Regions from separate parts of the Vibrio sp. Vb0937 genome, predicted to be linked through region 2. Evidence: riboswitches for the same ligand, from Rfam matches in the RefSeq annotation. Region 2 holds a riboswitch; each other region holds the start of a gene.
The links. Region 2 has a riboswitch for thiamine pyrophosphate ahead of thiC (phosphomethylpyrimidine synthase ThiC). Riboswitches for the same ligand answer to the same signal wherever they lie in the genome.
Positions count from the first base shown of each region.

Region 1: linked by a shared signal. The riboswitch ahead of thiB (thiamine ABC transporter substrate binding subunit) and the one ahead of thiC (phosphomethylpyrimidine synthase ThiC) in region 2 are both predicted to bind thiamine pyrophosphate.
Region 3: linked by a shared signal. The riboswitch ahead of thiD (bifunctional hydroxymethylpyrimidine kinase/phosphomethylpyrimidine kinase) and the one ahead of thiC (phosphomethylpyrimidine synthase ThiC) in region 2 are both predicted to bind thiamine pyrophosphate.

Region 1 is NZ_JAWOTK010000012.1:63,079-68,157, forward strand. Features, by position in the region: gene R7P67_RS15600 (LysR family transcriptional regulator) at 1-105, shown strand, start outside; gene thiQ (thiamine ABC transporter ATP-binding protein) at 124-828, opposite strand; gene thiP (thiamine/thiamine pyrophosphate ABC transporter permease ThiP) at 828-2,414, opposite strand; gene thiB (thiamine ABC transporter substrate binding subunit) at 2,456-3,448, opposite strand; TPP riboswitch at 3,521-3,657, opposite strand; gene R7P67_RS15620 (flavin prenyltransferase UbiX) at 3,695-4,333, opposite strand; gene mpl (UDP-N-acetylmuramate:L-alanyl-gamma-D-glutamyl-meso-diaminopimelate ligase) at 4,339-5,079, opposite strand, start outside.
Region 2 is NZ_JAWOTK010000030.1:1,001-6,079, reverse strand. Features, by position in the region: gene R7P67_RS20595 (HesA/MoeB/ThiF family protein) at 1-70, opposite strand, end outside; gene R7P67_RS20590 (thiamine phosphate synthase) at 57-1,472, opposite strand; gene thiC (phosphomethylpyrimidine synthase ThiC) at 1,472-3,412, opposite strand; TPP riboswitch at 3,576-3,674, opposite strand; gene crcB (fluoride efflux transporter CrcB) at 3,735-4,118, opposite strand; gene R7P67_RS20575 (multicopper oxidase family protein) at 4,242-5,079, opposite strand, start outside.
Region 3 is NZ_JAWOTK010000001.1:3,839-8,917, forward strand. Features, by position in the region: gene R7P67_RS00025 (TldD/PmbA family protein) at 1-787, opposite strand, end outside; TPP riboswitch at 1,144-1,254, shown strand; gene thiD (bifunctional hydroxymethylpyrimidine kinase/phosphomethylpyrimidine kinase) at 1,359-2,231, shown strand; gene R7P67_RS00035 (ABC transporter ATP-binding protein) at 2,221-2,976, shown strand; gene R7P67_RS00040 (ABC transporter permease) at 2,969-3,769, shown strand; gene R7P67_RS00045 (ABC transporter substrate-binding protein) at 3,817-4,767, shown strand; gene tenA (thiaminase II) at 4,822-5,079, shown strand, end outside.

The DNA.
Region 1 (5,079 bases), on a different contig from region 2:
GCAAACCGCCCACGGCGTGTACAAGCAATGATTGACCATATCATGAGCTTAAGATCTCAATTTGAATTTGGACCTCGGCATGGTTTGTGTTGCGGAGAAGCATAACCTAGCAACTATCAGGCACTAGCATGCTGCTCGGATAAATGCCGCAAGCTTCTCACTAGCATGCTGTTCACTCAATGCAGACATATCACCCGCGGCTTCCACTTTACCATCTGCCACAAACACAAAGTGGCTGGCAATCGCTTTGGCATCGCTTAAATGGTGCGTGACCATCAATACGGTTATTCCCCGCTCTGCTGCGAGTTTTTTTACCAAGCTCAGCATCTCTTCACGCAACACCGGATCAAGCGCCGAGAACGGCTCATCCAATAGCCACATGGGATGAGGCTGAACAAAACAACGCGCTAAGGCAACACGTTGACGCTGGCCACCAGAAAGATGCTCTGGCAAACGGTCGAGGTACTCTGCAACACCAACTTGCTGCGCGGCTTGTTCAATCTGACGATTTTGGTCCACCGTAAGCTTTAGCCCTGGGTGTAAGCCCAAACCGATGTTGTCACGCACCGATAAGTGAGCAAACAAATTGTGCTCTTGGAACAACATAGAGAACGGACGCAGATAAGGCTCTTTACGCACAATGGACTCACCATCAACACAAATATCACCACGGTCAGGATGGATGAATCCTGCCACCAACGCCAGCAAGGTTGACTTCCCTGCCCCACTTGGTCCCATCAGCGATACAATCTGTCCTTGCTCAATCGTTAAGTCAAAACGAAACAGTTCACGTTGGTAGGTGTACTGCACATCATCCAACACTAACATTACGCTCTCTCCTTCGTTTTCAATACTTTCTCAATCAAGGCAAAACAGCCCACACTCAACAACAATAGGGTCACCGATACCACCGCAGCTGCGTCCATCTGATAACTGCCAAGCAACTGGAACAAATACAGAGGTAAGGTACGAAACTCTTGTCCACCAAACAGTGCGATGGCACTTAAATCCCCTATTGCAAACATAAAGCTGATCGCAAACGCATGTGCAAACGGCTTGCGTAGCGCCTGCCACTCCACCACTTTAAACCGTTGCCAGCCACGCATGCCTAAGCTGGCACATACATACTGATACTGTTGTTCAATGTGCAGCATTGGCTGCGCTAGCGTTTTGATCACGTAAGGCAAAGCCATCAAACCGTTCACCAAAATCACGACAAAAAATGCCAAGCTAAAAACATCGGTAAATGCGCGCAGTAGTAAGAATAAACCGGTGCTAATCACCAGACCTGGAGTCACCAAAATAATGGTGCCGATTAACTCTATCTGATCGGCTCGCGTGTTTTTGTACTGCAACCGCCAACGGCGACTGGTCAATAGTATGGACACCCCTGCAGCGACCGCAAGCACGCTAGCGACACAGGCGACTTTGAGGGAGTTCAATAGCGCAAACCAAAAACGCTCATCGGTTAATACTGTCCAAACTTGTTGGTTGATGCCACTCAGTAACACCATCAATAACGGCGGTATTACCAGTAAAAAGGCACCTATGATCCAAAAGCTATCCCAAGCTTTTGACCACCCATGATCCTTCGTTAAATATTGCTGTACCGATGTGCTTCCAGCACTGATAGAAACAGGCCTTGTTAACTTCTGCACTCCAATAGCAAGCAGTCCACATAACAGCATCTGCCACAGCGCCAATAACGCCCCAGCTTGTAAATCAAAATCAAACTTAATCGCTTGGTAAATGGCCAATTCAATGGTGGTGGATTTTGGCCCGCCCCCCAACGCCATTACAGTGGCAAAACTGGTAAAGCACAACATAAACACCAACCCACAAACGTGGGGAAGCTGCTGCCTTAAACGCGGCCATTCTACCCAGCGAAACTTATCCCAATGGCTCATCCCAAGATGCGCGCAAAGCTTATGCTGCTCGGCAGGAATAGACTCCAAGGCTTGCAGAAGCAATCGTGCCGCGTAAGGTAAATTAAAGAACACATGGGCGAGTAAAATGCCGTTCAAACCGTAAATAGAGAATGGCAGTTTAGTGTCGAAACTTTGCAACCACTGCGCCAACAAACCACTGTTGCCATAAATCGCTAACAGCCCAAAAACACCAACCAAAACCGGCAAAACCAGTGTCGATGCAAACAGCTTAAGCAGTAATGATTTACCAATAAATTGGCGACGCGAAAGTGCGTGCGCTACTGGAATGGCAAAGCCAACACTGAGCAATGTGGAAAGAAACGCTTGGTAGAAACTGAACTTGGTGACATGTTGATAGTACGGGTCGCCCCATACCACAGACACATCAAGTGAAGGGGCTTGAACAATCAAAGCACCTAGGGCAGAAATAACAAAGGTCGCGATGATCATCGCGACCCCTAAACCTATTTTTGGAACAGAATTCAAAGGTAAAACCTATCTCATTCAGATGAGGGTGGAAACGTCAGCTAAAACGTCAATGCGCTTTGCCATTCGCGAATCCAAGACTTACGCATTTTTGCCACTTCATCAGCACTAAAGCTCAACGACTTGCTTGGAACACTCAAAGTTTCAAAACCTTTAGGTAACTCAACGTCAGTGACTGGGTACATCCAGTTACCCGTTGGCATCGCCGATTGGAACTCATCACTTAAAATGAAACTCATAAATTGATCAGCAAGTTCTGAATTTTTTGCCCCTTTCACTTTGGCGGCGACTTCAACTTGCATGTAGTGGCCTTCAGCAAAATTCGCCGTCGCAAACTTCGAATCGTTTTCCGCAATTAAGTGGTACGCAGGTGAGGAGGTGTAAGAAAGCACTAAATCGGACTCACCATTGAGGAACATGGAATACGCTTCAGACCAACCTTTCGTGACCGTTACGGTTTTGCTCGCTAGCTTCTGCCACGCTTGCGTCACATCGTCGCCATAAATAGATTTCATCCATAGCATCAAGCCTTGGCCCGGCGTTGAAGTCCGCGGATCTTGGTAAATCACTTTCAGATCGTCGCGCGTTTCCACCAGCTCTTTCATGCTTTTCGGCGGATTAGTCATTTTCTCTTTGTTGTACACAAACGCGAAGTAGCCGTAATCGTACGGTACAAACGTCGTGTCGCTCCAACCGTTTGGTAACACTGTATTGGACGTATCTACATTGTGCTCGGCAAGCAGACCGGTTTTCTTCGCTTCTGCCATCAGATTGTTATCCAAACCTAATACGATGTCCGCTTTGCTATTACCGCCTTCAAGACGAAGACGATTCAGAATCGACACACCATCGTCCAACGCTACGAAGTTAACGTCACAGCCACATTTTGCTTCAAAAGCTTGCTCGATTTTAGGACCCGGCCCCCAATCTGCGGCAAAAGAGTCGTAGGTATAGATGGTTAATGTGTTTTCAGCGGCAAACGCTGAAGTAGAGGTGATTGCAGCTAAGGCAATCAGATTTAGAGTGGGTTTCACTGCTCGCTCTCCATGAGTATTTCAGAGAAATAAGTTGAGCGGCACAGGGTTTGAGGCGGCTATTAAGGACTTCCAATATCCAGACTCAATTCCTACGCCAGCATTATCTGGTTCAGGTAATACGGGTCCCTAGTTAAACACTTAGGTCTCAGCGCCCCAATGCATTGATTGACTCAATGCTAAATGGGTTTGCTCCCCGATGAGTTGGATGGATTGTAAAGGTATTTGAGTGGTTACACAATCAGCTCACGAGCGCTGGTCATAACCCCAACGAGGCACCAAACCTTGCTCAATACCTAAGTGGTCAAGAATTCTCGCCACCATAAAATCCACTAAGTCTTCAATACTCTTTGGCTGATGATAGAAGCCTGGAGCTGCTGGCATGATGGTGACGCCCATTTGCGACAGTTTGTGCATGTTCTCCAGATGTAGCGTTGAAAATGGTGTTTCGCGAACCACGAGCAACAGCTGCCCGCGCTCTTTCATTACCACATCAGCGGCCCGCTCGATCAAGTTATCTGACATACCATGCGCAATCGCTGCAACGCTTCCCGCAGAACATGGGCAAACCACCATTTGCTTGGGTGCAGCAGAACCAGACGCAACCGGCGAGAACCAATCGTCTTTACCGCAAACGGTGATGTTATTTGGATTGCAGTTCAGGTGCTCTACTAATGCTTGCTGCGCCGCTTCTGGGCCACTTGGTAGCTTAAGATTATGCTCGGTTGCCATCACAACACGAGCCGCCGAAGAAATCAGAACGTAGACATGATAATCCGCCGCAACCAAGCATTCTAAAAGACGAAGGCCGTAGGGAGCACCAGAAGCACCCGTTAATGCCAACGTGATGGCTTTTTTATGAGAGGGTTGTGTTTTGTTTTGCATATCAATCAGGCTTTTTGTTTTAACTGCTCAAGAAGTTTTCCGTGAATACCACCAAAGCCACCGTTGCTCATGACTAGAATTTGGTCACCTGGTCGCGCACGTTCGACGATCTTGGCTACAAAGTTATCTATATCCGCATCGACAAACGCTGGCTGTGTGCATTGGTCGGCAATGTCTTGCACAGACCACTCGATATTATCTGGCTGGAACAAGAAGACTTCATCTGCACTGTGTAGTGACTCTGCAAGTGTGTTTTTGTGTACGCCACGCTTCATGGTGGCAGAACGCGGCTCTAACACAGCAAGGATGCGTTTTTCACCTACCTTGTTACGCAAACCACCGACTGTAAGTTCAATTGCCGTTGGGTGATGCGCAAAATCATCGTAAACCGTCACACCTTGTTCTTCACCTTTCAGCTCTAAACGGCGCTTGGTATTGATGAAACGCCCTAATGCTTGGCAAGCAAGATCCGGAGTGACTCCAACATGTCGTGCAGCAGCGATTGCCATCAGCGCATTATCCACATTGTGGTCACCCACCAAATTCCATTCGACGGTACCAACCTTCTCGCCTTGCAACGCAACGTCAAATTTTGAGCCATCAAGCACTAATTTGTGCGCTTGCCAGTCACCATCAACACCTGAAAACTGCTTTTCTGTCCAGCAACCACGCTCTAATACATCCGCTAACGCTTGATCCTGCCTCGGCGCTAAGATCAATCCATTGCCCGGTACAGTTCGCACTAA
Region 2 (5,079 bases):
GCCCAATTTCGGCAATTTCAGGCAGAGCGACTTGGCGCTGATAGCGAAGGAACTGCTTATCCGTGAGCATGCTCGCCTCTCTTGGTATCCGCCAACTCACTATTCTGATCAGTGAACGTTAGCTGTCTTTCCTTCATCAGTTGTGCGAAGAACTCGATGACCGATTGAGGTGATTCTGCCAACGTAATAGCACGCACTACTGCTAAGCTAGAAACACCTGTTTGCCAAACTTGGTCAGCATTAGATTGGTCAATGCCACCAATCGCGACCGTCGGAAAGCCAAGCACATAGTCACTACCTGCTTTGTCTTTTGCGGGACGGAAAACCAACTCTGTGTTTCCGTAAGGAATGCTATCAATCAGCTTTTGATAAAGAGACAAGCGCACCAAACCTTGTGGTTTCGATGGCATCTGTTTTGTGGTGGTTGGGAAAATATGCCCTAGCGCGATGTAACTAGGATGAATTTGTACGATGCGCAGTAGCTCATAATAACCATGAGTAGAAAGACCAAGACAAATGCCGGCTTTAGTTAGCTGAGCCAAATTCGATTCTTCTATGTCTTCTTGTCCTAGGTGAACACCATAAGCGCCATGCTTGATTGCCAACTGCCAATAGTCATTGATGAACACTTGTGCTTGATACTGACGACCTAGCTCAATTGCTCGAATGATCTGTTGTTCTAAATCGGCTTGTTGTGGGTTCTTTATTCGCAGTTGAATAGTGTTGATGCCTAGTGGCAGTAGACGCTCAATCCAAGCAACATCATCAACGACTGGATAGAGCCCTAGACTTTGCTTAGTTAGAGTTGGAAAGCTAACGCTCTCACCTTGTGCAGACCAACCAACTTGAATACCTAGTCGGTTATCCTCCAGTACAGGTGTGGGGAAATCATCAAATTGGTCAGCCCACTGAGTAGATCTTCCCTCGTTAAGGTTGCCATTCAACAGTGTTTCACGTGAAACATTCGCTTGTTGAGTTAGCATTCCTCGAGCAAGTGTTAACGCATCTTCGATAGGAAAATCGAGTACTGTCAGCGTTACTATCCAAGCAAGGTGATGTTCAGGATCGAACATTGCGTTGAGTTTGGACTTAACGGAAAGCGCTCTCACTTCGTTGTTAATTGGGTGACGCCAGATATCAAGCTTAAGCACTTTCTCCTTTTTATCGGATACCTGAGTATCAACAATACCAATATAAATCGCTTTCGACGGTTGCTTAGCACACGCTTCTACCGACAAAGCAGAGCGGTAATAGAGCACAAATGAACTCTCATTCTCAGAGTCATAACCATTAATAAGATCTGTCGTTATGCGTGTGGTCTGTTGGTCGCGAACAAGCTGAATAGATTGAGTTGGGCTCACACCCAACTCAATGTCTTCGATGCTAAAACCCTGTTCTTTCGCCAACAACAAACATTGCTGAACTAAACCAGTCAGTTCAATCAATGATGACGGAATAAGGATTTTGCTCATTAGTCACTTACCTCGGCATGTGCTGCTGGGTGGTATAGCTCGGAACCTGACTCTCTAAATTCTTGCGATTTCTGACGCATCCCCTCAAGAGGATCATCCAGCATTTTGATCGATATAGCTTGGTCCGCAGCAACTTGCTCAGTGTCTTTCGCATACTCTCGTACCTCTTGCGAGATCTTCATCGAGCAGAACTTTGGTCCACACATCGAACAGAAGTGAGCAACTTTGCCGGACTCTTGAGGCAAGGTTTCATCATGGAAAGCACGAGCAGTATCTGGGTCGAGCGACAAGTTAAATTGATCTTCCCAACGGAACTCGAAGCGAGCTTTAGAAAGCGCATTATCACGAACTTGAGCGCCAGGGTGCCCTTTCGCTAAATCAGCGGCGTGCGCAGCAAGCTTGTAAGTGATCATGCCTACTTTCACGTCTTCTTTGTTTGGTAAGCCAAGATGCTCTTTAGGAGTTACGTAGCAAAGCATTGCACAGCCATACCAACCAATCATGGCAGCGCCGATGCCTGAAGTAATATGGTCGTAACCAGGAGCGACGTCTGTCGTCAGCGGACCAAGGGTATAGAAAGGAGCCTCATGACAGTGCTCTAACTGCTCTTCCATGTTCTCTTTGATCATATGCATTGGAACATGACCAGGACCTTCGATTATCACCTGTACGTCGTATTCCCACGCTATCTTGGTCAACTCACCAAGAGTGCGAAGCTCTGCAAATTGCGCTTCGTCGTTAGCATCGGCTACCGAGCCAGGGCGCAGACCATCACCAAGAGATAGTGCAACATCGTACTTAGCACAGATTTCACAGATCTCTCGGAAGTGGGTATATAAGAAGCTTTCTTGGTGATGCGCTAAACACCATTTCGCGATGATAGAACCACCACGAGAGACGATGCCAGTAATGCGTTTTGCAGTCATTGGCACATAACGAAGTAGTAAACCGGCATGGATAGTAAAGTAGTCAACGCCCTGCTCTGCTTGCTCAATCAGGGTATCGCGCATCACTTCCCAGTTAAGGTTTTCCGCAACACCGTTCACTTTCTCAAGCGCTTGGTACATTGGCACGGTACCGATCGGAACCGGACTGTTACGTAGAATCCACTCGCGAGTTTCGTGGATGTTACGTCCAGTAGAAAGATCCATTACGGTATCTCCACCCCAACGCGTTGCCCATACTAACTTTTCTACTTCTTCCTCAATCGAAGAAGTGACCGATGAGTTACCGATGTTGGCGTTCACTTTGACCAAAAAGTTACGTCCAATGATCATTGGTTCGGATTCTGGGTGGTTAATATTTGAAGGGATAATAGCGCGACCTTCGGCGACTTCTTTACGCACGAATTCGGCGGTAATATCTTTTGGTAGGTTCGCTCCGAAGCTTTGACCCGGATGCTGTTGATTCAGCACTTCATCGCGATACTTGGCACGCCCCATGTTTTCACGCAGCGCGATATATTCCATTTCTGGGGTAATAATACCTTTGCGAGCATAGTGCAATTGAGTCACACAATGGCCATCTTTGGCACGTCGAATACGTGGTAGATTACCGTAACGAAGACCGTCTAGTGTTTCGTCTTCTAAGCGTTCTTTGGTGTACACCGAGCTTACTTCATCAAGTAGCTCAGTATCGGCGCGCTCTTCAATCCACCCTTCTCTCAGCTTAGGTAAGCCGTTATAGAGGTCTATGGTGTGCTCTGGATCTGTGTATACACCCGACGTATCGTAAACGCGTACTGGCTCATTAGGTTCGAATATAGGCGCTTCTTTTGTGCCTCCAATAAGGCTATCAGCGAGTGATATTTCACGCATTGGCACACGAATATCTGGACGTGAGCCTTCTACGTAGACTTTGCTTGAATTGGGGTACGGTTGTACCGAGAGTGTATCAATGAACTGTTTTGCTTCCAGTCTCGCTTGTTTGCGACTCGACATAGCATTTTTCCTTGCTTTGTTATACTAGATAAAAAGTAATTGGATAAAAATGCTTGGCGGATAGATGCGACAAGAGGAGTCAAATTAAGGCTAGTTAAAGCTTACGATATTTGCCTGTAACAACATTCGACTTTTGATAGATCAACCAGAAAAAACTCCGGTGTGAATATCTTCTCTTGTTCCCTTCGCAGATTCTAATCTGATCAGGTTCAACGGATCCCGAATTAACGGTCTCAGCCTTATGGCACTCCGACAAGTGATGTCAGTATATAAAAACGGCTTGGTGAAACCAAGCCGACCTGTTCAATTTTTAACTACTTTGCTAGCTGCGCATCAATAATTGAAAGCCAATCCACGCCGCTGAAATACTTAACACGACATTCAACAATACGTTCAACCCCATCTTAAAGAAAGCGCCCTGCTGCATAAGCAAAACATTATCCATCGAGAAGGTGGAAAACGTCGTTAGTGCACCTAAAAAACCCAAGCCAATCACTTGTCGCCAAGGTTCCGTTGCCAAAAGTTCATTATCGAAAGCTGCTATCAATAAGCCCATCATAAATGAGCCAACAACGTTAACGGTTAACGTACCATATGGAAAACCACGCCCCAATAAAATGACACAAAGTTCAGAAATTAAGTAACGAGAACATGCACCAAATGCACCACCCAATGCAATAAAACCCAAAACGGATAGTTGTCCCATAATTCCCCCAGAAAAGTTAATGGCGACATTGTAATCAAATTTACGGCAATAGTGATTATACAATCTTAGAATTCAGCAAAGTATAGCGCTTAAAACTTATCAAGATTTTAAAAGTTACAGGAGTCACTTTACTTCAATGTAACCCATCAAACCCGTCTTCATGTGTTCAATTACATGACAATGGTACATCCAACGCCCTGGGTTATCTGCAACAAATGCCGCTTTCGCACTGCCGTTTTTTCCAAGTAAGACCGTATCGGTATGAAACGGTTCGTCGAGTTTTTTGCCATCTAACTCAAGAACCGTAAATGTGTGTCCATGAAGATGAATAGGATGATGATATTGGGTGACGTTCTTTAGGTTGAAGATATAGGTTTTTCCCATCTCCAATGTTGAAAGCGGCGCTGGAATATTATCTTTGCTCATTCCCTCCCAAGCCCGTTTGTTCATCAGCCAGAACTTAGGTATCGCTTTGCCCGATTGATCAGCAGGAGTGATCGCGCCCTCCCACTCAAACACATAATCGATTTGCTCTGCATTTTTCAAATCGAGAGCTGGCACAGGGTTGAGAGGTAATAAAGGCAGTTTCTGGTTGTTCGGCAGGTCAGACTCAACAACGTCAAACTCGCACAAAGGGAATGGGAAGCGTCCTTTCATTTGACGCACATAAACACGTGTTCCAGCCTTCGGAGCAATCAATCCGATATCTAACCTCATTCCCGGACCAATTTTGTGCTGAGTGAGCTTATAAGGCGCTTTAACAGGATTACCATCAATAGCAATAACCCAAGCCTCTGCCCCTTCTATAGCGATCGGGTAAGTAATGGTATTATCGACATTAGCAATTCTTAATCGCGTAGTGGCATTCTGCTTCAGCGCATAAACAGGCTCATGGACACCATTGACGCTACTCCACTCTCCGGGAGTCCCCATACGAGCGCTCAAGCGCGGCACCATAAGG
Region 3 (5,079 bases), on a different contig from region 2:
ATACGGACGCTTTCTTCGCAACTGAAGTGGTTTCTAGCAAGTGGCCACAAGCTTCGTGGAAGATTACGCCACCAAAGCCGTTACCAATTACCACTGGCATTTCACCCGATGGGCACGCATCCGCACCAAGTTTGACCAACGCTTGCTGCGCGATAGTTTGACCTAGCTCTTTGGCATCAAGCTGCTCACTGAACTCCCAACCAGCAAGAGCGCCAGGACCTTCCATACCAGAAGACTGCTCATTGCCTTTTTGAGCGACAGTATTACCAGCAACTCGGATGTAGTGACGAGTATCGTCAACCTGTAGACCTTCTGAATTGAAAATAGACACTTGCTGTTCGCGCTGAAGTACGCTGCCAATGAACTGGCTGATATGTTCACTCTCAGCACGTGCTGCTTGGTCAACTTGCAATAGGAAAGCAATTTTAGAATCTAGGTTAGCGTCTTTGCCAAGTGGCATACGACAACCATGTTGAATTGGGTAGCGGTTCAGATTGAGAGAACCTGCTGACGCGATTTGCTCACGCTTATCTTTTGCAGCAAGTAGTGAGGTTACGCGTTTTAGTTCGGCTTCATCTGTGCTGTTGGTGTAACCGTAAAGCACTTTATGACCGAAGAAGAGACGAATACCGATACCAAAATCGATACCCGAGTTCACCTTATCTACCTCGCCAGATGCGATCTGGACAGTGTTGGTTTGATGGTGTTCAACGAATAGCTCAGCGAAATCAGCCCCTAAAAAGAGGGCATGATCGATCACCGCTTTCGCTGTTACAGAATTAAGCATGAAATCTCCTTGCTCGTTGATCGTCCTAGCCTTCCCCACCTTTGAGTTAGACTCTGTTTATAACAGTCACAACCTAAATTGGATGACTCAAAAGCATATTGGCAACGCATTAAATATTAACACTTTTTTAACCTTGTTTTATGCTAATCCTTGCTAAGTCAAAGAACGAATCGTTACGTATTATGTCGACATCTCACTATTAGATAGTGTCTTGAACTGCCAGTTTCAATGCAGCACGTTATTTACACTAAATTCTGTTCTTTCGTTACTGCTCTCAAGTCTCATATTTAATCGATTGCCCCCTCTTGGCCGGAAAAAACACGTGCACCGTAACTGAGTGAACTGCTATTATCTTGACGAAATAGTCGGGGGGCCCATGCAGTGAATGCGTCGGCTGAGATCGAAATTCGAGACCCGTTGAACCTGATTCAGTTAGCACTGACGTAGGGAACTATCATCACTTTGCCACTAGCCTGCTTCAAGTCTGTATCGACGCAGCTAGCCTCAACGGATCCATACACCGATCTTCAATGGCCAAGTCAGTTCCTTTACGTCTGTAATAGGAGCGACCATGGCGCAGCAGTCAAGCCAAGAAAAACCATCAACACAGCCACAAGCAGCAACTTCAACAGATACACCGATCGTGTTGACGATTGCAGGTTCTGATAGTGGCGGCGGCGCAGGCATTCAAGCCGACATCAAAGCGATGTCCGCAACCGGCAGTTTTGCTTGCTCGGTAATCACGGCGATTACTTCGCAAAATACCCAAGGCGTTTCTGCGATTTTCCCCATTCCTCTCGACCATGTAGAGAGCCAACTCGATGCGGTATTTATCGACCTCAACATCGTTGCAGTCAAAGTAGGCATGCTGGCCGATTCCGACATCATCAAAGTCGTTGCCAACAAAATTAAACAATACCAGCCAAAACACCTCGTGATTGACCCTGTAATGGTGGCCACCAGCGGCGATCTATTACTGGAACAGTCAGCAATCAGCACTTTAAAAGAAGAATTGATTCCGCTTGCAGACATCATTACCCCTAACCTACCCGAAGGCGCAGCATTGACGGGTAAGCCAGTACCTCAATCAGAATCTGAAATGAACGATATGATTGCTGATTTACGCGCGCTAGGTGCAAAAGCGGTGCTGTTAAAAGGCGGCCACTTAGAAAAAGACGAAAACAGCAACGATCTGCTGATCATGCAAGACAGCGCCGAGTTAATCAGCGCTAAACGCTTTCCAACCAAAAATACCCATGGCACAGGCTGCACGCTGTCTTCTGCTATCGCGTCTTACCTTGGTCAAGGCAACAATCTGCACAAAGCGGTGCACCTTGGTAAGCAGTACATCAGCCAAGCTATCGCGCACGCAGATGAATTGGATGTCGGTAAAGGTCACGGCCCTGTGAACCACTTTTTTGCAGGTCACACGCATGTGCGCTAATGCACTGGGCATTCAGCTTACCGAAGCAAGTCTGCAATACAAAGACAGCCAAACACCAACATTAGCAGGGTTGAGTATGACTATCCCTGCCAATCAATGGACTGTTTTACTTGGTCGCAGTGGTTGCGGAAAAACGACGATCCTTCGTTATCTAGCTGGGTTGTTAGACGACAAAGTCGAATGGCATGGTGAATTAACCACAACGGATGGCATCGCCCTGCACGAGCGTATTGCCTACATGGCACAACAAGACTTGTTGTTGCCGTGGTTAAATGTGTTAGACAACGTCTGCCTCAGTTCTCGATTTTCTCAAGACCAATCACCAGAGCAAAATAAACAACGCGCACTGACTTTACTAAACCAAGTAGGACTCGCAGATTACGCGGATGCTAAGCCAGCTCAGCTCTCTGGCGGCATGAGACAACGTGTTGCCCTTGCTCGCACTCTGATGCAAGACAAGCCTTTGGTTCTGATGGATGAGCCCTTCTCTGCGCTGGATGCGGTTACTCGCCATAAGTTGCAAACCTTATCTGCCGAATTATTGAAAGATAAGACGGTTGTTCTGATTACCCACGACCCACAAGAAGCGGTGCGATTGGCTCACCAACTCTATGTACTGCAAGGCACGCCTGCACAAGCTCAGCACTTGGTTGTTCCGGATTCCAAGCCGCCACGAGTTCTCGATGGAGAGTGCGCAGCGCTACAACAAGCGATTTTGGATCAATTGGAGAAAGACTATGAGTGATATGACTCAGTACAACTCCGTTTCGGCGCGCATTAGTAAAAAAGAACGCGTGACCCATCCGGCTCTACGATTGGTCATCAGCACAGCGGTGATCTTGGGATTGTGGCAGTTGGTTGTTGTGGTATTCGACATGCCAAGCTTCATCTTACCTTCACCAATTGAAGTGCTGGATAGATTGGTCACTCGTTACGATGTCCTGCTCAAACATACTTGGGTTACCGCGCAAGAGATTTTACTTGGCTTGGCGCTTGGATTATCAATGGGTTTGCTGTTCGCATTGCAAATGCTGATGTTCGAGCCGCTGAAGCGTTGGTTATTGCCAATTCTGATTGCTAGCCAAGCGATCCCCGTGTTCGCCATCGCGCCAGTACTGATGCTTTGGCTGGGTTACGGCATTGCATCGAAAGTCGTCATGGCGGCAATCATCATCTTTTTCCCCGTCACGACATGTTGCTACGACGGCTTGCGCAATACACCAACAGGTTACCTCGACCTTGCCAAGACCATGGGTGCGTCTAAATGGCAGTTACTCCGTCATATTCAATTGCCAGCCGCCCTACCAACTTTAGCTTCAGGTATTCGTGTTGCCGTCGTTATTGCGCCAATTGGAGCAGTGGTCGGTGAGTGGGTAGGTTCAAGTGAAGGCTTGGGTTATCTGATGCTCCAAGCTAACGCTCGCATGATCATTGATGAGATGTTTGCGGCGCTGTTTATCCTCGCCGTGCTGTCTATCTCACTCTACTTCATCACCGATAAATTATTGAAAAAAGCCATCCCTTGGGAAAGCAAGTAATTACAGAAAATAACCAAAGAAAATTGGGAAAGAAAAGGAAGAACCCCGTGAATAAAAACAAACTTATGAGCGCTGCTGCTCTACTCGCTTCAGTGGTATCAACCAACGTGCTTGCCGCTGAAAAAGAGATGACACTGATGTTGGATTGGTTCGTCAATCCAAACCATGGTCCTATCGTTATTGCCAAAGAACGTGGTTACTTCAAAGAACAAGGTTTGAAGGTCAACATTCAAGAGCCAGCAGATCCAAGCACGCCACCTAAGTTGGTCGCGGCGGGTAAAGTCGACATGGCGATTTCTTACCAACCAAGCCTAACTATCGATGTCGCGGCTGGTTTGCCACTAATCCGCTCTGCGACTTTGATTGCTACGCCACTCAACACGTTGATGGTGTTGGACAACGGTAAGAATGAAAACCTTGGCGACTTGAAAGGTAAGAAGATCGGTATTGCGATCGCAGGCAACGAAGAAGCGACAATCGGCACCATGCTTGCGCAAGAGAACGTGAAGTTTTCTGACGTACAAATCATCAACGTAGGTTGGGCGCTGTCTTCGTCTCTTGCGTCTGGCAAGGTGGATGCGATTTGGGGCGGTCTACGTAACTTCGAAACCAACCAACTAGCATTAGAAGGTTATAAAGCTAAAGCCTTCTTCCCTGAAGAACACGGCGTGCCAGCGTATGACGAGTTAGTCTTCGTAGCCAATGCAAAAACCTACGACAAAGAAGCCATCAAGGCATTCAACAAAGCACTAGAGCAAGCGACCACTTACATCGTTAACCATCCAAAAGAGTCGTGGAAAGAGTTTGTGGCTTATTCACCAGACACACTCAACAACGAGCTTAACCAACGCGCTTGGAATGACACGCTAACTCGTTTCGCTCTTCGTCCATCTGCAGTGGATCTGAAACGCTACGATGATTATGCCGAATTCATGTATTCACAAAAAATCATCGAAACACTGCCAAAAGCGAAAGATTACGTACCGAGCTTTGACTAATTCTACTGACCTTAGGATCTAAGCCTAGGGTCTTTTGATAACGAGATACCCATAATGAAATACCAAGATTTGATCGACGCTTGCCGCCAAGATTGGCAAGAATACACTGAGCATGCTTTCGTGCAGCAATTGGCGAAAGGCACTCTGGCTCAGCCTTGTTTTCTGCATTACCTAAAGCAGGATTTTCTTTTCCTAAAACAGTACGCACGAGCTTACGCATTAGCGATCTACAAAGCACGTACTTTGGATGACATGCGCCGTGCCCTACCAAGCGTACATGCATTGCTCGATTCTGAAATCGCCCACCACGTG